4 regions of the Actinomadura fulvescens genome follow, and region 3 is predicted to be linked to each of the others. Evidence: riboswitches for the same ligand, from Rfam matches in the RefSeq annotation. Region 3 holds a riboswitch; each other region holds the start of a gene.
What was found. A riboswitch is a leader RNA that binds a small molecule or an ion and turns the genes downstream of it on or off. The one in region 3 is predicted to bind cobalamin.

Region 1 (5,326 bases), on a different contig from region 3:
CGTCGAGGGCGGCGAGCCAGGTGTCGGCGTTGTTCTCGGCGGCGTCCAGGAACAGGCGCACGCACAGGCCGACCGTCTCCTCCAGCGACATCGTGGGGTCGGCGGGCGGCGCCTGGCCCGCGTAGCCGGCCGTGAGGTCGCGCACGACCTCCAGGAAGAGGTCGCGCTTCGTGCCGAAGTAGTAGTGGATCAGGCCGCGCTGGACGCCGGCCTCACGTGCGATCGCGGCGGTGGAGACGTCGGCGTACGGCACTTCCGTGAACATCCGGCGTGCGACACCGAGGATCTGGTCGCGCCGTTCGTCCCGGGGCAGTCGCTGGTAACTCGCTCTGGCGGGACGGCCTGGAGACGGACGTGAAGAGGGAGGCGCCACCCGCACAGCCTATGCGGCCCGGCGCCGGGCCTGCCCGAAGAGCCGAAGGGGCCGCTCACGTGCCACGAGATAGTCGGTTGGGCGGTGCCGTACGGACGTCGGCACGACCTTGGCCGCCGTTCTGTTGGCCCTGATGAGCGAGGCGAACGCGAGGGATCGTGACCGGCTCCACGGGATGTCCAGCTCACGCCGCAGCGGGCGCGGCAGAAGAGCTCCGGCGGCGAGCAGGTTGAGCCGGATGTAGGCGGGGCCGAGCGGCCACGGCATGGGCAGTACGCGGCTCGTGTCGAGCAGCTTGGCCGAGACGGTGGTCGGGCGCAGTTCCTCCCGGACGACCCGGTCGAAGTAAGCGCGGAAGTCCTCGTAGGTAACAGGGCAGTGGCCCTCGGGTACCCCGCACGCGTACGCGATCAGCTTCTGCTCCTGGTAGAAGCGCTCGCGTTCGCCCGCGGGAAGCCTGCCGAACGTGCGCTGGTACAGGTCGAGCCCGTTGTGCACCAGCGTCGCCCAGACCCAGAGCAGGAGGTCGGGGTCCAGTGCCCGGTAGCGGACACCCTCGTCCGAGACGCCGGCGACACGTTCGTGCATGCGGCGCAGCTTGGCCGATTGGCGGGCGGAGATCTCGGGTTCGGCGAAGGACAGCTTGAGCATGATGTCGGCCGTCCGCCACAACCGGGCGAACGGGTCGTTCTCGAAGTCGGAGTACTGCTCCACCCCCGCGGCCACGAGCGGATGCGTCACCTGCAGCAGGAGCGTCGGCGCGGCGCCGAGGCCGAGCACGGGTTCCCGCATGATCGTCCACGAGACGTCGCCCGGCCGGAACGGGAGTCCATCGGTTCGTCGCATGACCTCAGTAGAACACGTTATTGGCACTGCGCCAATAGCCGCGCCGTCCCGCCGCGACTTGGGCGGTCCCCGGGGGTGTGCCATCCTTGGCCTGCGACGGACGCGGAGGAACCCGGTGCGGCCGTGCCGACCTGTCGGCAGGCCAATTCCGGGGCTGTCCCGCAACTGTGACCAGGGGAGTTCCCTCTCCGTGCGCCACGGCGGCAACGCTGGAAGGCTGAGGGGGAGCGATGATCCGGGAGCCAGGAGACTCCGGCCGTCGGACCAGACCACCACGGGCGTGGACACCCGAGGGGAAGGACGATGAGGCATGTCACCCTGCCTGACGCACCGGCACGGCCGGACGGGCCGGACGGGCCGCCACGGCCTGATGCGCCGATGAGCCGCCGTGCGAACGCCGGTGCCCGGTACCCGTTCTCCGCCGTCGTCGGCATGGACGACCTCAAGCTGGCCCTGCTGGTCAACGCGGTCTCGCCGGGCGTGGGCGGCGTCCTGGTCCGCGGCGAGAAGGGCACCGCCAAGTCGACGATCGTCCGCGCCCTCGCCGGGCTGCTGCCGCCGGTGGACGTCGTGCCCGGCTGCCGCTTCTCGTGCGACCCGGCCGATCCCGATCCGGAGTGCCCCGACGGCGCGCACGCAGGCGGCGCGCATGCCGGCGGTCCGGTGCCGGAGGCCCGGCCCGCGCGGTTGGTCGAGCTGCCGGTCGGCGCGTCGGAGGACCGGCTCACCGGCTCCCTCGACATCGAACGGGCCCTGACCGAGGGCGTGAAGGCCTTCGAGCCCGGGCTCCTGGCGGCAGCGCACCGCGGCGTGCTCTATGTCGACGAGGTCAACCTGCTGCACGACCACCTGGTCGATCTGCTCCTCGACGCCGCCGCGATGGGCGAGTCGTACGTCGAGCGCGAGGGCGTCTCCGTGCGGCACGCGGCACGGTTCCTCCTCGTCGGCACCATGAACCCGGAGGAGGGCGAGCTGCGGCCACAGCTGCTCGACCGGTTCGGGCTGACGGTGGAGGTGGCGGCCACGCGCGATCCCGAGGAGCGCGCCGAGGTCGTCCGCCGCCGGTTGCGGTTCGAGGACGACCCGGCGGGTTTCGCCGCGGGCTGGGCCGAGGCCGAGGCGGAACTGGCCGGGCGGATCGCCGCCGCGCGGGGGAGGCTCGCGGGGGTCGTGCTGACCGACGCGGCCCTCCGCCAGATCACGGCCGTGTGCGCCGCGTTCGAGGTGGACGGCCTGCGCGCCGACCTCGTGACCGCGCGCGCCGCGATCGCGCTGGCCGCCTGGCACGACCGGACCGAGGTCACCTCCGAGGACGTGCGGACGGCCGCGCGTCTCGCCCTGCCGCACCGCCGCCGCCGCGACCCGTTCGACGCCCCCGGCCTGGACCGGCAGAAGCTCGACGACGTCCTCGATGAGCACGATGAGCAGGACGAGCCTGAGCCACCGGATGATGACCCCGGCGGGCCGGGCGGCGCGCCGCCTCCCGAGGACGGTGACGGACCCTCCCCGGCGCAGGCGTCCGACGGCGAGCATGAGCAACGGCCGGCGGACGGACAGGCTCCGGCGGCGAACGAGCCCGCTCCGGCAGCGAACGAGTCCGAGCCCGCGCCCGCTGACGCCGCGTACAAGCCCCGGCTCTTCACCGTTCCGGGGACGGGCATGGGCGCGCCAGGCCGCCGTTCCAAGGCACGGAGTCCGTACGGCCGTGTGTCAGGCGCCCAGCCCGGATCACGCGGCCTGCACCTGGCCGCGACCCTGCGCGCCGCCGCGCCGCACCAGCGCGCCCGTGGCCGCAGCGGTCCCGGGCTCGTCGTCAGGGCCGGTGACCTGCGTGAGGCGGTACGGGACGGGCGCGAGGGCAATCTGGTGCTGTTCGTCGTGGACGCGAGCGGCTCGATGGCGGCGCGGCAGCGGATGCGCGCGGTCAAGGGCGCGGTCCTGAGCCTGCTGCTGGACGCCTACCAGCGGCGTGACAAGGTCGGGCTCATCACGTTCCGGGGAACCGGCGCCGAGCTGGCGCTGCCGCCGACCTCGTCGGTCGAGGCCGGCGCACGGCGGCTGGAACGGCTCCCGACCGGCGGCCGTACCCCGCTGGCCGCCGGGCTCCTGCGCGCCGCGGAGGTGCTGCGCGTCGAGCGGCTGCGCGATCCGGCGCGCCGCCCGCTGCTCGTGGTCGTGACCGACGGCCGCGCCACCCACGGGCCCGATCCGGCGGCCGTCGCCGGACCGCTCAACGGCGTGGCGTCGGTCGTGGTGGACTGCGAGTCCGGACCGGTACGGCTCGGCCTGTCGGGGCGGCTGGCCGGTCACCTCGGCGCCGAGGTCGTCCGGCTGGACGAGCTGGCCGCGGACTCGCTCGCCGGTGTCGTCCGTTCGGCACGGAGGGCGGCGCCGCCCGACGCGGGATGGCGGACGGGCAAGGAAAGGACTGCGTGAGATGCCGCAGGGCAAGCCGGAGTACGTACCGGACGACGGGTTGACGACGCGCGAGCGCCGCAACCGGCCGCTGGTGATCGTCCACACCGGTCCGGGCAAGGGCAAGTCGACCGCCGCGTTCGGGCTGGCGCTGCGCGCCTGGAACCAGGGCTGGCCCGTCGGGGTGTTCCAGTTCGTCAAGTCGGCCAAGTGGCGCATCGGTGAAGAGAAGGCGCTGCACGGGCTCGACAGGATCTTTCGTGAGACGGGCGAGGGCGGCCCGGTGACCTGGAACAAGATGGGCGAGGGCTGGTCGTGGATCCAGCGGCCGGGGACGGAGGAGGACCACGAGGCCGACGCCCGCGAGGGCTGGGAGCAGATCAAGCGTGATCTGGCGGCCGAGACCTACCGGTTCTATGTGCTGGACGAGTTCACCTATCCCATGAAGTGGGGCTGGGTGGACGTCGAGGACGTCATCGCGGCCCTGCGGGCTCGGCCGGGCGCGCAGCACGTCGTCATCACCGGCCGGGACGCGGACCCGCGGCTGGTGGAGTTCGCCGATCTCGTGACGGAGATGGGCAAGGTGAAGCACCCCATGGACCGTGGCCAGAAGGGCCAGAAGGGCATCGAGTGGTGACCGTTCCCCGTGTCGCCGTGGCCGCGCCCGCGTCCGGGAGCGGCAAGACGACCGTGGCCACCGGGCTCATGGCGGCCTTCGCGGCGCGCGGCCTGGCGGTCTCGCCGCACAAGGTCGGGCCGGACTACATCGATCCCGGCTACCATGCGCTCGCCACGGGCCGTCCCGGCCGCAACCTCGATCCGTGGCTGACGTCGGAGGACCTGATCGCGCCTCTCTTCCGGCACGGTGCCGCCGCCTGCGACGTGGCCGTGATCGAGGGTGTCATGGGCCTGTACGACGGTGCGTCGGGCGCCGGTGACTTCGCCTCGACCGCGCATGTGGCGAGGCTGATCGACGCGCCGGTGATCCTCGTCGTGGACGCGGCGGCCGCGGGGCGTTCGGTGGCGGCGACCGTGCACGGCTTCCGCTCGTACGGCGAGAAGGTGCGGCTGGGCGGCGTGATCCTCAACCGGATCGGGTCGGACGGCCACGAACGCCTGTGCCGCGAGGCCGTCGAGGAGCTCGGCGTCCCCGTGCTGGGCGCGCTCCGCAGGCATGACGACATCGCCAAGCCGTCCCGCCATCTCGGGCTCGTCCCGGTCGCCGAGCGCAGCGCCGAGGCCGTGGCCACCGTCGAACGCCTGGGCGCGCTCATCGCCGCGTCGTGTGACCTGGACGCGATCCTGGCACTGGCGCGCAGCGCCCCGGCGTTGTCCGCCGAGCCCTGGTCGCCCGCCGCGCCCGCCGCGCCCGACCCGGCCGCCGCTACGGGCACGGGCGCGGCTGCGGCAGTGCGGGTGGCGGTGGCGGGCGGCTCGGCGTTCACGTTCGGGTACGCCGAGAACGAGGAGCTGCTCGCGGCGGCGGGAGCCGAGGTCGTCCGCTTCGATCCGCTGCGCGACGAACACCTGCCCGAGGGAACGCGGGGCATCGTGATCGGCGGCGGCTTCCCCGAGGTGTACGCGGCGGAGCTGTCGGCCAACGAGCCGCTCCGCAAGGAGGTCGCCGCGTTCGCAGGCCCGGTCTACGCCGAGTGCGCCGGTCTGCTCTACCTGGCCCGCGAGCTCGACGGC
Region 2 (5,326 bases), on a different contig from region 3:
GATTGGACTGCTCCATGAACGCGCGGGTCTCCTCGTCGAACACGTACTCCTTGGCGAGCGACTCGTACATCCAGTCGTCCACGACCCCCGCGGTCGCGTCGTACCCGAACAGGTAGTCCACGGTCGCGGCCAGCTCGAACGCGCCCTTGTAGCCGTGCCGCCGCATCGCCGCGATCCAGCGCGGGTTGACCACCCGGGCGCGGAAGACCCGATGGGTCTCCTCGGCGAGAGTGCGGGTCCTGACCTGGTCGGGAAGCGCGGAGTCACCCACGTACGCCGCCGGATCACGACCCGTCAGCGAACGGACCATCGCGACCATGCCGCCGTGGTACTGGAAGTAGTCGTCGGAGTCGACGATGTCGTGCTCGCGGGTGTCCTGGTTTTTGGCGGCGACCGAGATGCGCCGGAACGAGGCCTCCATGTCCGGGCGCGCCTCACGTCCGCCGAGCCCGCGCCCGTACGCGTAGCCGCCCCACACCGCGTACACCTCGGCGAGGTCGCGGTCGTCACGCCAGTTGCGCGCGTCGATCAGCGGCAGCAGGCCCGCGCCGTACGCGCCCGGTTTGGAGCCGAAGATCCGCGTGGTGGCACGCCGCCAGTCGCCGTGCGCCGCGCGGTCCTCCAGCGCGTGCCGGCGCAGGAAGTTGAGCTCGCCCGGCTCGTCCAGCCCCGCGACCGCCTGGATCGCGTCGTCGATGAGCCCGATGACGTGAGGGAACGCGTCGCGGAAGAACCCGGAGATCCGCAGCGTCACGTCGATGCGCGGCCGCCCCAGCTCAGCGGCCGGCACGACCTCGAACCCCGTCACCCGCCGCGACGCGTCGTCCCAGGTCGGACGGCAGCCGATGAGCGCGAGGACCTCCGCGATGTCGTCGCCCTGCGTGCGCATCGCCGACGTGCCCCACACCGTCAGCCCGACGCTCGACGGGTACTCTCCCGTATCGGCCAGATGCCGCTCGATGAGCGAGTCGGCGAGCGCGACACCGACGTCCCAGGAGTTGCGCGACGGGATCGCCTTCGGGTCGACCGAGTAGAAGTTGCGGCCGGTCGGCAGCACGTTCACCAGGCCGCGCGTCGGTGAGCCCGACGGCCCGGCGGGCACGTACCCGCCGTCCAGCGCGTGCAGCACGGCCCCGATCTCGTCGTTCGTCGCGTTCAGCCGCGGCACGACCTCGGCCGCGCCGAACTCCAGCAGCCGGACGACCTCGGTCACCTCCCGGCCGAGCACCTCCGCGCTGACCACCTTGGCCTCCGCCACGCTCCAGCCGCGCTCCTCCATGCCCTCGACGAGCCGCCGGGCCACCGCCTCCAGCAGATCGATGACATCCGAGGCCGTACGAGCGGGGCCGTCGGCGAGCCGTGCCAGCCCGCCCGCCTCCGCCGCCGCTCCGGGATCGGCCAGGAGCACCTTCTCGTCCAGCCCGTACGACGCGGCGAGCGCCGCCCGCAGCCCCGGCATCGCCCCGGCCACGCCGCCCCACACCTGCGAGGCGCGCAGCACGGCCAGCACCAGGTTGACCCGCGCCTCGTCCTCCGGCGCCTGCCCCAGGATGTGGAGCCCATCACGGATCTGCACGTCCTTGATCTCGCACAGATAGCCGTCGAGGTGCAGGACGAACTCGTCGAACTCGTCCTCGCCCGGCATCTCCTCCTGATGCAGGTCATGATGCAGCTGAGCGGCCTGGATCAGCGTCCAGATCTGCGCCCGCACCGTCGGCAGCTTGGCCGGGTCGAGATCGTTCACCGTCGCGTACTCGTCGAGGAGCTGCTCCAGCTTGGCCAGGTCGCCGTAGGTGTCGGCGCGGGCCATCGGCGGCACCAGATGGTCGACGATCGTGGCGTGCCCGCGCCGCTTGGCCTGCGTTCCCTCGCCCGGGTCGTTCACGATGAACGGGTAGACCAGCGGCAGATCGCCCAGCACACCATCAGGAGCGCACTCGCTCGACAGCCCAAGCCCCTTGCCCGGCAGCCACTCCAGCGTCCCGTGCTTGCCCAGATGCACCACGGCGTCCGCGCCGAACTCCCTGTCCAGCCACCGATAAGCAGCCAGGTAGTGATGCGAGGGCGGCAGATCCGGATCGTGGTAGATCGCGATCGGATTCTCGCCGAACCCCCGCGGCGGCTGGATCATCAGCACGACGTTCCCGAACCGCAGTGAGGCGAGCACGATCTCGTCGCCGTCCACATAGAGCTCGCCCGGCGGTTCGCCCCAGTGCCGCCGGACGCCCTCCCGCAAGCCCTCCGGCAGCGCCCGGAACCACGTCTCGTACGCCGCCAGCGACACACGCGCCGGGGCCTGCCGCAACTGGTCCTCGGTGAGCCACTCGACGTCATGCCCACCCGCCGCGATCAGCGCATGGATGAGCGAATCCCCGCTGCCCGGATCTGCCCACAACGTCGCATCGCCGCCCAGGTCATACCCGGCCTCCCCCATCTGCCGCAACACCCGTACGGCCGACGTGGGCGTGTCGAGCCCGACCGCGTTGCCGACCCGCGCGTGCTTGGTCGGATACGACGACAGGACCAGCGCGACCTTCTTCTCCGCGTTCGGCACCTGCCGCAGCCGCGCGTGCCGGACCGCGATCCCCGCCACCCGCGCGGCACGTTCGGGATCCGCCACGTACACCGGGATCCCGTCGCGCCCCTCCTCCTTGAACGAGAACGGCACCGAGATGAGGCGCCCGTCGAACTCGGGGATCGCGACCTGCATGGCCGCGTCCATCGGCGACAAAGCCGCGTCCGACTCCTCCCAGACCGCCCGGGACGACGTCAGGCACAGCCCCTGGATCACCGGAACGTCCAACGTGGCCAGCGCCCCCGCGTCCCAGGAGTCGTCGTCCCCGCCCGCGCTCGCGCCGCTCGCCACCGACCCGCCCGCCGCCAGCACGGTGGCGATCAGCGCGTCCGCCCCGCCGAGCAGCTCCAGCAGCCCCTCATCGGCCCCGCGCAACGAACCGCAGAAGACCGGCAAAGCGTTAGCCCCCCGCGCCTCGATCTGCTCGCACAGAACGTCGACGAACCCGACGTTCCCCGACAGCTCATGCGCCCGGTAGAAGACAACCCCGACCGTCGGCCTACCGGGCTCAACCCGATAGTTTCCGTGCAGCCCGTACGACGGCATCGCGACCGGCGGCGCAAAGCCCTCCCCCGTCAGCAGCACCGTGTCGGACAGGAAGCGGGCCAGCTCCCGGAGGTTGGCGACTCCGCCCTCCCTCAGATAATCCAGAGCCTCCGCCGCCACCCCCGCAGGAACGGTCGACAACGCCATCAACTCAGCGTCCGGATCGCCCTCGCCACCGAGAAAAACAACAGGCAGACCGGACGAACGCAGCCGTTCCACACCCTCCGGCCAGGTCTTGCGCCCGCCCAGCAGCCGGACGACGACGACGTCGACACCCCGCAGATCGATCTCGTCGGGGCCGACCCGTACCGGATTGGCGGTCACGAACCCCGCATCGGCTCCGGCGAGAAGCTCGGTATCGGCGGTCGACAGCAGCAGGGCACGCATCGGCAGGCCTCCTCCGGGGTCCGCGCCCCGGCTAGGGAAAGAGGTACGCGCCGGCCGGGAGTACTCTGGCTTCCGGATCACCGGTCACAGTTGCGGGACAGCCCCGGAATCACACCGGGTTCCCTCCCCACCGTCGCGCGCCCAGTCTACGCAGGCACCAGTCAGGCGGACTGGCGCCAGGGATCGCCCGAGCGGTCGAGCCACTCGGGTTCTTTGGGGCGGATCTTGCGGACATTGCCGGGCGGCAGTGCCCGGTACACATATCGGCCGTCGGCCTGGCGGATCTGCATCTGATCCGGATTGGCGTGTTTCCACCGGTTGTGCCAACCACAACACAAGGTCAACTTGTCGATGTCGGTGGGGCTGTCGCCGAGCGCCCAGCCGTCCACGTGATCGACCTCGCAGAGGAAGCCGGGAACCTCACACCCCTGCACAGCACAGCTCGGGTAAAGCGTCTCCAGCACCCGGCGCTGTCCGGGGCTGGCGAACCGTACGGCGTGGCCCAGGTAGAGCGGCACGTTGCCCGCACCCAAAATGAGGGGCGACACCCCCGCCGCGAGCGCGATGCGCCGGGCCTGCGCAGCCGGAACGGCGGTACCGTCCAGCAGCCGCGCCGGAGCGTCGCCGCCCTTGAGGGTCTCCAGGTCCACGACCACGGTGACCTTTGTGGCCTTGTGTCCGCCCGCCAGCACGGCCGAGAGCGCGGCGGCGGTGCGTTCGGACAGGTCGCGCCGGTCGTCGGTGCCCGCAGGCTTGGCCAGCGGCCCCAGCGTCCCGGCCCAGATAGCGGCGTCCTCCGGGTTGAGCCAGCCCTTGACGTAGCAACCGCCGTCCAAAGACCTGCTCGCGGTAACCCAGGAACGCTCGTAGCCGCGCACCGCGCCTTCGGGACACTCCTCCGACCCGTCGCGCTCCGCGATCACATCGTGAATCTTGGCTGCCAGCCGTGCGACCTTCCCGGCCGACAGGCCGTCATCGGCCGCCCCCAGCAGGATCTCCTCGGCCACACCACAGTCAACGTCGTTGAGGCGCCCCACAGCATCGGCGATGGTGGCCGCGTAGCCAAAAGACAGCTCGCCGACCGCCATCCGCTTGCCCACCTGAGGCAGCCGGGGCAACTGCCGCGCCATGGCGATACGTTCCTTGGCCCGGCCCTCTCGCATGCCCAGGTGGCAACGGAGCCATGCCTGCGTGGAGGGCAACCCCCAGCGCTTCATCTCCCCGACCCTGTCAACAACACCGATCATCCCTGCCATGGTGAACTCGGCCTGGTCGGTCACCGTCGCCAGAGTCTCGGTGAGCTCCATGCAAACAGCCGCCGATTCCGGTGCGGCCCGTTGCGTAAGTTCACCGGCGATCGCGGCCATCGCTTCCACCAACTCCGCAGTGGAAGCGGAATTAAGATCCGCCACGATCGAACGCATACCGTTATTATATCGCCACCCTCCGACATCTCGCAGACAAATGCGCCACACAACTGACCCCATGTGGCCATAATCATCAACGCCCACAACTCCGCCGCCTGAGCGATATCGCCATCCAACGCACGCCGCCAGCTGAGGACGGGCGAATCAGGAGCCAAGGCGGCTGATCACAGTGGACAGCTGAGCGGAGCCGAAATGACCCAATGCGCGCACACTCAGCCTCCTGAGCGTTACTGTCACGTTGGCTGAGGCCACAGCTTCCAGGTCAGTGATCAGGTTGAGGTAGAGCCACCCATCCCATCGCCACCTGAGCGATATCGCCATCCAACGCACGCTGCCAGTTGAGGACGGGTGAGTCAGAAGCCAAGGCGGCTGATCACAGTGGACAGCTGAG
Region 3 (5,326 bases):
ACCCAGCGGTGCTCGATCGCGTCGAGCCAGACCACCTGGTCGCAGCCGTGCGCGACCGCCTGGGCCTGGCCGGCGAACGAGGCGGCGTAGTTGCCGCCGGTCTTGGCCTCGCCGGTGCCGCCGGGGGCCGCCCGGACGTAGTCGCGCGACAGCCAGACCGAGACGGGCTTGATGCCCCGGGGGTAGTAGAGCCCGGACGGGGAGGCGATGACCATGAAGAGGAACTCGTTCGCGGGCCGGTTGACGCCGAGGGCGCGCGTGGTGGCGAACATGAACGGCCGCAGGTAGAGGCTCTGGCCCTCCTTGCCGGGAATCCAGTCCCGGTCCGTGCGGACCAGCAGTTCGAGCGCGTCCACGAACAGCTGCTCGGGGATCTCGGGCATGGCCATGCGGCGGGCGGAGCGGTTCATCCGGGCGGCGTTGGCGTAGGGACGGAACGTCACGACCGAGCCGTCGGCCTGCTTGTAGGCCTTGAGCCCCTCGAACAGCTCCTGGGAGTAGTGCAGGACCTGGCTGGCCGGGTCCATGGGGATCGGCCCGTAGGGTTCCAGACGCGCGTCGTACCAGCCCTTGCCCTCCTGGTAACGGATCGTGATCATGTGATCCGTGAAGTGCACCCCCCATCCCGGGTCGGCCACGATGCGCTCGCGCTCCTCGGCCGGCGTCGGCTGCTCGTTAGGGATGATCTCGAAGTCCAGGGTGCTGCTCATCGTCTCGGTCCTCTCCCGGATCGCCACCGCGGCCCCTTTGCCGCTCGGCATTCCTTAATGCCTATTGTCGTACTTCGTCTAGTCCCACTCCTCGATCACGGTGCGCGCACGAAAAAATCCGGGCGCGCCCGCGAGGCGCACCCGGAGTCGGCCCTGTGGCCAGGGCGGCGCGCCCCTAGCCGGATACTCGCTTCGCGATCGCGTCGCCGATCTGCGACGTGGACCGGGCGCCCAGCCCCGGGCGCTCCAGCAGGTCGTCGGCGACGGCCTGCTCGACGCGCCGCGCGGTCTCGGCGGCACCAAGGTGGTCCAGCAGCATGACGACGGACAGGATCGTAGCGGTCGGGTCGGCCTTGCCCTGCCCCGCGATGTCGGGGGCGCTGCCGTGCACCGGCTCGAACATCGACGGCGCGGCGCCGGTCGGGTTGATGTTGCCGGAGGCGGCCAGCCCGATGCCGCCCGCGACGGCGGCGCCGAGGTCGGTGATGATGTCGCCGAACAGGTTGTCGGTGACGATCACGTCGAACCGCCGCGGCTGGTTGACGAAGAACATGGTGGCCGCGTCGACATGGCAGTAGTCGGTCTCGACCTGCGGGAACTCGGCCGCGAGCTGCCGGAGGTAACGCTGGTAGAGCCCGGCGGCGAAGGTCAGGACGTTGTCCTTGTGGACGAGCGTGAGCTTCCTGCGCGGTCTGGCCGCGGCCTGCTCGAACGCGTAGCGGATGATCCGCTCGACGCCGTGCGCGGTGTTGACGCTCTCCTGGGTGGCGACCTCGTGCTCGGTGCCCTTGCGGAGCACGCCGCCGACCCCGGTGTAGGGGCCCTCGGTGCCCTCGCGGACGACGACCATGTCGATGTCCTCGGGCGCGACGTTCGCCAGTGGGGTCGCGGCGCCCGGAAGGAGCTTGACGGGCCGCAGGTTGACGTAGTGGTCGAGCTCGAAGCGGGTCCGCAGCAGCAGCCCGCGCTCCAGCGTCCCGCTGGGCACGCTCGGGTCGCCGATCGCGCCGAGCAGGATGGCGTCCTGGCCCCGCAGCTCGTCCAGCACCGAGTCGGGCAGCACCTCGCCGGTCCGGTGCCAGCGCGCGGCGCCCAGGTCGTAGGTGGTCTGCTCGAACGCCAGGCCGGACGCGGGGGCCACGGCCTCAAGGACCTTCAGACCCTCGGCGACGACCTCGGGGCCGATCCCGTCCCCCGGGATGACGGCCAGACGAATGTTGCGGGAAGCCATGGGCGCACTCTACCGCAACGTCTCAGCCCCTGAGCACCGGTCTCAGCATCCGAGACCGCCATCTCGGCACCGTGAACCGGCCCGGATTTTGTCACCGCGGCCCGACTTGACGCGGCGCCCATGCTGAGTGGACGCTCGGCAGGACAAGTTCACAATCGAGGCGGCAGTGCGCAGGAACCTGGTGCGATTCCAGGACGGTCCCGCCACTGTGTCCGGTCGGCCCGCACGGGCCGCGGAAGTCAGGAACTGACCTGCCGTCCTCCCGTTACCGGGGCGAGTGCACCCCGTGAGGAGACCCAATGGCCCAGTCAGCCATGCCGTCGACGCAGGTCCAGGAGCCGCCCGTTCCGCTGCGCGTCCCCGTTCGCGAGATCCTGCCGTGGGCGGTCCTCGCCGCCGTCCTGGGCCTCGCCCTCCTCTACTTCGTCGGTGCCGAACAGGGCGCCACCTCGCTGTTCAGCGGCACCTGGGTGCACGAGTTCACGCACGACGGCCGGCACCTGCTCGGGTTCCCCTGCCACTGATGATGCGCACCCTTCTCATCCGCGGCATGCTCGCCGGCGTCGCGGCGGCGGCGCTCGCGCTCATGATCGCCTGGATCTACGGTGAACCGCAGGTCGGCCACGCCATCTCGTTCGAGGAGTCCCGTGCCGCCGCGCACGAGCACGGCGAGGAGGTGGTGAGCCGCACCGTCCAGAAGACCACCGGCCTGATCACGGCGATGGTCTTCTACGGCGTCGCGGTCGGCGGGCTCTTCGCCATCGCGTTCGCGTTCGCCTACGGCCGGATCGGCGCGCTCGGCGCGCGCGCGACGGCGGCGTTGGTCGCCCTCGGCGGCTTCGTGGCGATCGTGGGCGTGCCGTTCCTGAAGTACCCGCCCACGCCCCCGGCGGTCGGCAACCCGGACACGATCGGCAGCCGGACGGCGCTCTACTTCGGCATGGTGGCGCTCGGCGTCCTCGCCACCACCGCCGCGGTGATCGTCCAGCGCCGCCTGCTGCCCAGACTCGGGACATGGAACGCGACGATCGCGGCCACGGCGGGCTTCGCCGTCGTCGTGGCGGTCGTCTACCGGTTCACACCCAAGCCGGACGCGGTCGCGGACGGCTTCCCTGCCACCGTGCTGTGGGACTTCCGGATGGCGTCACTGGGCATCCAGGTGGTGCTCTGGGCGACGCTGGGCCTGCTTTTCGGAGCCCTGACCGAGCGCTCGCTGGATCAGCGGACCAGCACGCAGTCACCGCACATCTCGCCGCCGGGCGGGACGCGGTAGTAGAGGCAGCAGCTGCGCCGCACGAAGCCCCGCCCCTGTTCGAACGTGCCCGTCCCGGCGATCGGCTCACGGGAGAACAGGTCCCGCACGAGGCTGTCGAGCGGCGCGGCCAGGCCCGGCCGGAGGGTTCCAGCGCGGAGCGTTCCGGCCAGGGCCGACGCCGCGTTCCCCCAGAGCAGGCCGTCGGCCAGGCTGACGACCTGGAGCATCGTCTCGCGCAGCGGCCGGAGCTGGCCGTTCACGACCGTCTCGTGGAGGCGGTCGGCCGAGCGGGGCCACCCCGACGGCTCGGCGAGCCACAGCGCGATCGGCGCGCCGGGCGCCCAGCGCCAGTGAAGGCTGGACAGGTCCGGCACGGCGCCGACCGCCGCTGCCGCCACCGCGGGCGACCAGAGGCGCGACGCCAGGCCCTGAAAGAGGATCGAGGCGGCCACACGCCGCTCGCCGGTGCCGAGCCGCTGGGCGTACGCGTCGACGAGCCCGAGCAGCCGCTCCGGGTCCTTCTCGGGCAGAGGACGCCAGGTCGGATCGGCCTCCTCCGCCGGATCGGTGACGATCTCGAAATACGGCCCCAGCGCCGCCGCCGCGCCCAACGCCGCGATCACGTCCGTCATCAGCGCCCCGCCCACCCATTCCCGACCGCCACGAATCCCCTTCCGTCGCCTCCCCGAGAGTGGCATACACACCCACCCACGCTACCGACGCCCTCGACCCTGACGCCCCCGTCCGGTGTCAACACCCGTCATACAGTGCCGACGGTTGCCATCAGGCACCGACGTCCCGCCCGGTGCCGACGCCGCCGCCCGATCCCGACACCCGCCGTCCAGTGCTGATGCCCGCCGTCCGGCGCTGACACCGCCCGGTGCCGACGCCGTCGGTGTTGACGGCTGGCTTGGGGTGTTGATGTCCGCCGTTCGGTGTGACGCCCGACGTTCGGGCGCGTCGGCCGGGTCAAAGGGGGTGACAGGCGTCGTTATCGCAGGACGGCCCCCGGGGTTTGGGGTCTGTGGGCGTTCTTGTTGTGTGCGGACGCGAAAACCGCCGTGACCGGTGGTCGGTCACGGCGGTTTCGAGGTCGCGTTCGTCAGCGGCCGGACTGGCCGCCGTTGTCGCGGCGGTCCAGGGCGGTCTGCAGTGCGCGTGCCGCTTCGTCCTGGTCGTCGGCGGGTGCGGCGAAGGTGTCGTTCATGATCTGCTCCGTGGTCTCTGGTGGCTGCTGTGCCGAGGCCGCCGGGTCACCGTGGTTCGCACGGTCCGGCGCCGAACAGGACTTACGGCCATCACCCCACTCCGCAGCGGGGTATGGCCTGCCGTTCAGGCCCCGCTGCGGCAGCGAAGGATTACTACGAAGCGCCGCATAACTCACTCCACGGTACCCGTGGAGCCGGAAAGTGTCCCGACCCGTGGCCGAAATTCTCGCATGGTGAGACGATCACGCGTTCACCTGCGGAAAGCGAAAGGCCGTGATCCCGTGGCGGGATCACGGCCTTCGTGAAGCGGTCAGGCCTCCAGGTCGACCCGGCGGCCCATCTCGGCGCCGATCTCGGCCTTGATGCCGTCGACGAGCTGGGTCGGGATGGCCGAGTCGACGGTCAGCGCGATCAGCGCCTGGGCGCCCTTGGCGGCGCGGCCCACCTGCATGCTGGCGATGTTGACGCCGCTCTCGCCGAGCAGCTTGCCGACGACGCCGACGATGCCGGGACGGTCGGTGTAGGTGAAGAACGCCATGTGCTCGGTCGGCACGAGCTCCATGTCGTAGCCGTTGATCTCGATGATCCGCTCGATGTGCTTGGGGCCGGTGAGCGTGCCGGAGACCGACACCACCGAGCCGTCGCCCATCGTGCCGCGGACCTGGACCACGTTGCGCCAGTCGGGCGAGTCCTCGCTCGTGGTGAGCGTGACCTCGACACCGCGGTCGCGGGCCAGCAGCGGGGCGTTGACGAACGTCACCGCCTCCTCGATCACGTCCACGAAGACGCCCTTGAGCGCGGCCAGCTCCAGCACCTTGACGTCGTGGCCGGTGATCTCGCCGCGCACCACCACGTCCAGCCGGACCGGCACGCCGCCGGCCAGCGCGGTGAAGATGCGGCCGAGCTTCTCGGCGAGCGGGAG
Region 4 (5,326 bases), on a different contig from region 3:
CGGCCTCCCAGCGGACGCTGGACCGGCCGAGCTTGCCGACCCGCAGCCCCAGCTCGATGGTGTCGGGAAAGGCGACCTCGGCCTTGTAAACACAGTGCGACTCCACGCACAGGGCGATCTGGTCACCGCGCAGCGGATCGAACCCCGCGGTCTTGATCATCCATTCGTTGATGGCCGTGTCCATCAACGAATAGTGGACGGTGTTGTTGACGTGCCCGTAGAGGTCGTTGTCCTTCCACCGCGTGGGAACGGTCTGCCAGTGCAAGTAGTCACCGTTGTTCACGGCGGCAAGTCTACGTATGCACTACTTGTCAGTAGCGCCTGCCCTTGCCGCCCTTGCCGCGGAACTTGGTCAGCAGGCGACGGGCCTTCTCCTTGTTGCGGGGGTCCCTGGCCATGCGCTCGGCCTTGGCGCGCGTGCGCTGACCCTGCGGACTTCGAGACCACGCCTTGATCTTCGTCATGAGTCCAGCCATGTCATCCTCCCGGCTCGGGGCGGCTCGGGGCCGGCCGCCCGCGTACTGTCAACGAACGGCCATGGCCCAGAAGTTGCGGGTCGATCCGGGTACGCGGCCGTCCCCGGATCGCCTCTACCCTCAGAACGCCTCGTCGAACGCCACACTTCCCTCCACACCGATCTGGTAGGCCGAGACCCGGCGTTCGAAGAAGTTCGACAGCTCCTGCACGTCCTGCAACTCCATGAACGCGAACGGGTTGGCCGTGCCGTACCGCGCCGGCATGCCGAGCCGGGCCAGCCGCTGGTCCGCCACGTACTCCAGGTAGGCGCGCATGTCGGTCGCGCTCATACCGGGCAGGCCGTCGCCGCACAGGTCCTTGGCGAACGCCATCTCGGCCTCGACGGCCTCCTCCAGCATCCGCGTGACCTGTTCGTCCAACCGCGCGTCGAAGAGGCCCGGCTCCTCCGCCCGCACGGTGTCGACGACCGAGAACGCGAACTCCATGTGCATCGACTCGTCGCGGAACACCCAGTTGGTGCCGGAGGCCAGCCCGTTCAGCAGGCCGCGCGACCGGAGCCAGTAGACGTAGGCGAACGCGCCGTAGAAGAACAGCCCCTCGATGCACGCCGCGAAGCAGATCAGGTTGAGCAGGAACGCACGCCGGTCATCGGCCGTGCGCAGCTCGTCCAGCCCGTCGATGGTGTCGATCCAGCGGAAGCAGAACTCCGCCTTGGCCCTGATCGAGGGGATGTGCTCGATGGCGTCGAACGCCTTGGCGCGTTCGTCATGGTCGGGCAGGTAGGTGTCGAGCAACGTCAGATAGAACTGGACGTGCACGGCCTCCTCGAACAGCTGCCGCGACAGGTAGAGACGTGCCTCGGGCGCGTTCACGTGCTTGTAGAGGTTGAGCACGAGGTTGTTGGCAACGATCGAGTCGCCGGTCGCGAAGAACGCGACCAGCCGGTTGACCAGGTGCAGCTCGGCCGGTGTCAGCCGGGCCAGGTCGGCGAGGTCGGTGCCCAGATCGACCTCCTCCACCGTCCAGGTGTTGCGGATCGCGGCGCGGTAGCGCTCGTAGAAGTCGGGATAGCGCATGGGCCGCAGGGTCAGGTCCATGCCGGGATCGAGCAGCATGCCGTGTTCTCCGGTTCGGCCGCTCACTGGCAGGCCTCGCAGGCTTCGGGGTTTTCGAGGGAGCACACGACGGCCTCGGTGTCGGTGACCGTGGCGACCGTGGTCTGGGCGATCCGGGTGGCCGGACGGGAACGCAGGTAGTAGGTGGTCTTCAGGCCCGCGCGCCACGCGTAGGCGTACATCGAGGAGAGCTTCCCGATGGTCGGCGTCTCCATGAAGAGGTTCAGCGACTGGCTCTGGTCGATGTAGGGGGTACGGGCCGCGGCGAGGTCGATCAGCGCCTTCTGCGGCAGTTCCCACGCGGTGCGGTAGAGCTCGCGGTGGGACGCGGGCAGGCCGGTGATGCCCTGGACGGAGCCGTTGGCCCGCTTGATGGCGTCCCGCGTCGCGGGCGTCCACAGTCCGAGCGCCTTGAGGTCCGCGACCAGATAGTCGTTGATCTGCAGGAACTCGCCGGACAGCGTCTCGCGCTTGAAGAGGTTGGAGACCTGCGGCTCGACGCACTCGTAGCAGCCCGCGATGGAGGCGATCGTGGCGGTCGGCGCGATCGCGATCAGCAGCGAGTTGCGCAGCCCGGTCTCGGCGACGCGGGCGCGCAGCGCCTCCCACTCGGCCGTACGGCGCGGCGTGGCCTCCGGGAAGTGGTCGACGTGCAGCTGACCGCGGGCCGTGCGCGTCCGGTCGTACGCGGGGAGCGGCCCGTGCTCGGCCGCGAGGTCGGCGGACGCGCCGTACGCGGCGAGCGCGATCTCCTCGGCGATCGCCGTGGACAACTCCCGCGCCTCGGCCGAGTCGAACGGCAGCCGCAGCTTGAAGAAGACGTCCGCGAGGCCCATCACGCCGAGCCCGACCGGACGCCACTTGCGGTTGGCGCCCGCCGCCTCGTCCGTCGGGTAGAAGCCGCGGTCGATCGTCCGGTCGAGAAAGCGCACGGCGGTACGGACCGTCGCGCGGAGCCGTTCCCAGTCGATGCCGTCCGGCCCGGCGTGCTCGGCCAGGTTGACCGAGCCGAGGTTGCACACGGCGGTCTCCCCGTCGCTGGTCACCTCGATGATCTCGGTGCAGAGGTTGGAGAGGTGGACGACGTTGCCGGGCTCGGCGGTCTGGTTGCAGGCGCGGTTGGCGGCGTCCTTGAACGTCATCCAGCCGTTCCCGGTCTGGGCGAGGGTCCTCATCATCCTGCCGTACAGGTGCCGGGCGGGGACCTGCCGTACGAACCGTCCCGCTGCCTCGGCGGCCCGGTAGGCGGTGTCGAACTCGACACCCCACAGGTCGGCGAGCTCGGGCACCTCCTTGGGGTCGAACAGCGACCAGTCCGCGTCCGTCTCGACCCGGCGCATGAACTCGTCGGGGATCCAGTTGGCGAGGTTGAGGTTGTGGGTGCGACGCGCCTCCTCGCCGGTGTTGTCGCGCAGTTCGAGGAACTCCTCGACGTCGGCGTGCCACGGCTCCAGGTAGACGCACGCCGCGCCCTTGCGCCGCCCGCCCTGGTTGACCGCCGCGACCGACGAGTCGAGCGTGCGCAGCCAAGGCACGATGCCGTTGGAATGGCCGTTGGTGCCGCGGATCAGCGAGCCGCGCGATCGCACCTTGGTCCACGAGACGCCGATGCCGCCCGCGTACTTGCTGAGCCGCGCCACCTGCGTGTACCGCTCGTAGATCGACTCCAGCTCGTCGCGCGGCGAGTCGAGCAGGAAGCAGGACGACAGCTGGGGGCGCCGGGCGCCCGAGTTGAAGAGCGTCGGGGAGCTCGGCAGGTACGACAGGGTGCTGAGCAGCCCGTACAGCTCGGCGGCCTCCGCGACCGTGTCGGACAGACCGCAGGCCACGCGCAGCAGGAAGTACTGGGGCCGCTCCAGCACGCGCCGCGAACGCGGGTGCCGCAGCAGATAGCGGTCGTAGAGCGTGCGCAACCCGAAGTATTCGAAGCGGTCGTCGGCGGACTCGTCGACGAGGTCGTTCAGCTCCCCGGCGTGCGCGGCGACGAACGCGGCGATCGCGTCGTTCAGCAGGCCCTCGGAGTGGCCGGCGGCCACGGAGCCGGCGAACGACCGGACACCCCCGCCCGCGGCCTCCTCGGCGATCAAGGTGCTCAGCAGCCGCGCCGCCACCCTGGAGTAGGCGGGCTCGGCGGCCACCAGCGCGGCGGCCTCCCCGATCGCCAGCTCCCGCACCCCGGCCGCGTCCAGGTCGTCACCGGCCCGGACGGCGTCCAGGACGCGGCGCGGATCGGTGCCCGGCAGCCCCGCGCAGGCGAGCTCGATCTCCGCGGCCACGCCGCGCGTCGGCGGCGGTGCGATCAGTTCCTGTGTCACGTGCTCTCTTCCCTCGCGAGCTCGCCTCGTCGGGGCGCACGCGAAACAAGAGCACGGCTCACCGCCGCGAACCTGCCCAGCGACCCTCCCACGAGGCCGATATGGACCGAGTAGGACTGGGGGGCGACCCCCAGACCCCCGAAGGGGCGACAGACGATCCTCGCGCCGCTGGCGCGTCGCTCCGGTCGTCTGTCTCCGTGCGGGCAGGTCTTCGGACTCGCGGGCGACGCACCCTGATGGGTGCGGCCTAATGGCCGTCGCTTCCCGGCCCGTCCCAACGGGCCAGTGCTCGATGACGGCGGTCGTTCCCGCTCACCGCTGCGGGGCAGTCCCGGATTTACACCGGGTTCCCTCTTACGACGCCCCCGCCGTCAGGGTGGGCTGCCGCGAGATCACGGGGACTCGGCGTGATCTCGCCGCAGTCCACCCCCGCGGCGGGGGCGAACCAGCACGGGCAAGACCCTACATCTTGGTCATGGCCGTCACCGACAGCCCCACATGTTGGGCGTGTCACAGGCCGGAGCGGTCCACGACCGGGTCCACAAGCGGCCCACGATGGGAGGGGCATGGAGATCATCAGGAAGAGATGGGACGATGGGCCCGCTATGTCGCCGCGTCCGTTCTTCCGCCTCGGCCGGGCGGTGGTCTTCACCACCGTCTGCCTGACGCTGGCCACGGCCGGGCACTCCCTGATGTCGCCGGCCGCGGTCCCGCCGTGGGCGGTCGTCGTGGGCTTCGCCGGGGTGCTGGTGGTGGCGGGCGCGCTGGCGGGGCACGAACGTTCGCTGGCCACGATCACGGGCGGCCTGCTGGGCGGGCAGTTCGTGCTGCACAGCCTGTTCGCGAACGCGTCGGCGCCGGCCGATCACCACGTCCAGGCGGATCTGGCCGCGACCGGACCGGCCCACGGCTCCGGGCTGGGCATGACGCTGGCGCACGTGGTCGCCGCCGTGATCTCGGCCTGGTGGCTGCGGCGCGGCGAACGGACCGCGTGGGGCCTCACCCGGCGGCTCGCGGCGCGGACCGGGCGGCCGGTCCGCGACCTGCTCGCCCTTCTCCTGGCCTCCTCCGTCGAACCCGCGGTGCCGCGGGTCCGTACCCCTGTGCGGCGGGCGCGGGCCGCCATCGGCCCCACCGGCCGGGTGCTGCGGCACGAGGTCGTCCGCCGCGGACCACCGCACCGTTCGAGGCGCTCGCGCACAGCTGAGCGCCGTACGTCACCGGACGCCGCTCCCCGGCGCTCCGGCCCTTCCTCGTACTTCTCCTCGAACGGAGCCTTTCCGCATGTCCATGTCGTCGCACATCCGCAGGGCGGCCGCCGTCACCGGGCTCGCACTCGTCTCGGTCCTCGGCCTCGCCACCGCCGCGTCCGCCCATGTCACGGTCAACCCCCGCGAGGCCGAGCAGGGCGCGTACGCC

Region 1: it holds a riboswitch for cobalamin, as region 3 does, so the genes downstream of both, ABD333_RS18065 (putative cobaltochelatase) here and ABD333_RS00780 (CbtB domain-containing protein) in region 3, are expected to answer to the same signal.
Region 2: it holds a riboswitch for cobalamin, as region 3 does, so the genes downstream of both, cobN (cobaltochelatase subunit CobN) here and ABD333_RS00780 (CbtB domain-containing protein) in region 3, are expected to answer to the same signal.
Region 4: it holds a riboswitch for cobalamin, as region 3 does, so the genes downstream of both, ABD333_RS24420 (ribonucleoside-diphosphate reductase subunit alpha) here and ABD333_RS00780 (CbtB domain-containing protein) in region 3, are expected to answer to the same signal.

What each region holds. Positions count from the first base shown of each region.
Region 1 covers NZ_BAAATD010000004.1:518,759-524,084, forward strand. Annotated here, with positions in the region: gene ABD333_RS18055 (TetR/AcrR family transcriptional regulator) at 1-379, opposite strand, end outside; gene ABD333_RS18060 (oxygenase MpaB family protein) at 383-1,219, opposite strand; cobalamin riboswitch at 1,325-1,472, shown strand; gene ABD333_RS18065 (putative cobaltochelatase) at 1,598-3,655, shown strand; gene cobO (cob(I)yrinic acid a,c-diamide adenosyltransferase) at 3,657-4,271, shown strand; gene ABD333_RS18075 (cobyrinic acid a,c-diamide synthase CobB) at 4,265-5,326, shown strand, end outside.
Region 2 covers NZ_BAAATD010000004.1:482,996-488,321, reverse strand. Annotated here, with positions in the region: gene cobN (cobaltochelatase subunit CobN) at 1-3,508, opposite strand, end outside; cobalamin riboswitch at 3,548-3,669, opposite strand; gene ABD333_RS17900 (HNH endonuclease signature motif containing protein) at 3,670-4,932, opposite strand.
Region 3 covers NZ_BAAATD010000001.1:176,719-182,044, reverse strand. Annotated here, with positions in the region: gene ABD333_RS00790 (branched-chain amino acid aminotransferase) at 1-710, opposite strand, end outside; gene ABD333_RS00785 (3-isopropylmalate dehydrogenase) at 886-1,941, opposite strand; cobalamin riboswitch at 2,065-2,210, shown strand; gene ABD333_RS00780 (CbtB domain-containing protein) at 2,241-2,465, shown strand; gene ABD333_RS00775 (CbtA family protein) at 2,465-3,214, shown strand; gene ABD333_RS00770 ((2Fe-2S)-binding protein) at 3,160-3,828, opposite strand; gene serA (phosphoglycerate dehydrogenase) at 4,715-5,326, opposite strand, start outside.
Region 4 covers NZ_BAAATD010000006.1:455,905-461,230, forward strand. Annotated here, with positions in the region: gene ABD333_RS24405 (acyl-CoA thioesterase) at 1-283, opposite strand, end outside; gene ABD333_RS24410 (hypothetical protein) at 312-476, opposite strand; gene ABD333_RS24415 (ribonucleotide-diphosphate reductase subunit beta) at 597-1,592, opposite strand; gene ABD333_RS24420 (ribonucleoside-diphosphate reductase subunit alpha) at 1,616-3,907, opposite strand; cobalamin riboswitch at 4,112-4,281, opposite strand; gene ABD333_RS24425 (YcnI family copper-binding membrane protein) at 5,192-5,326, shown strand, end outside.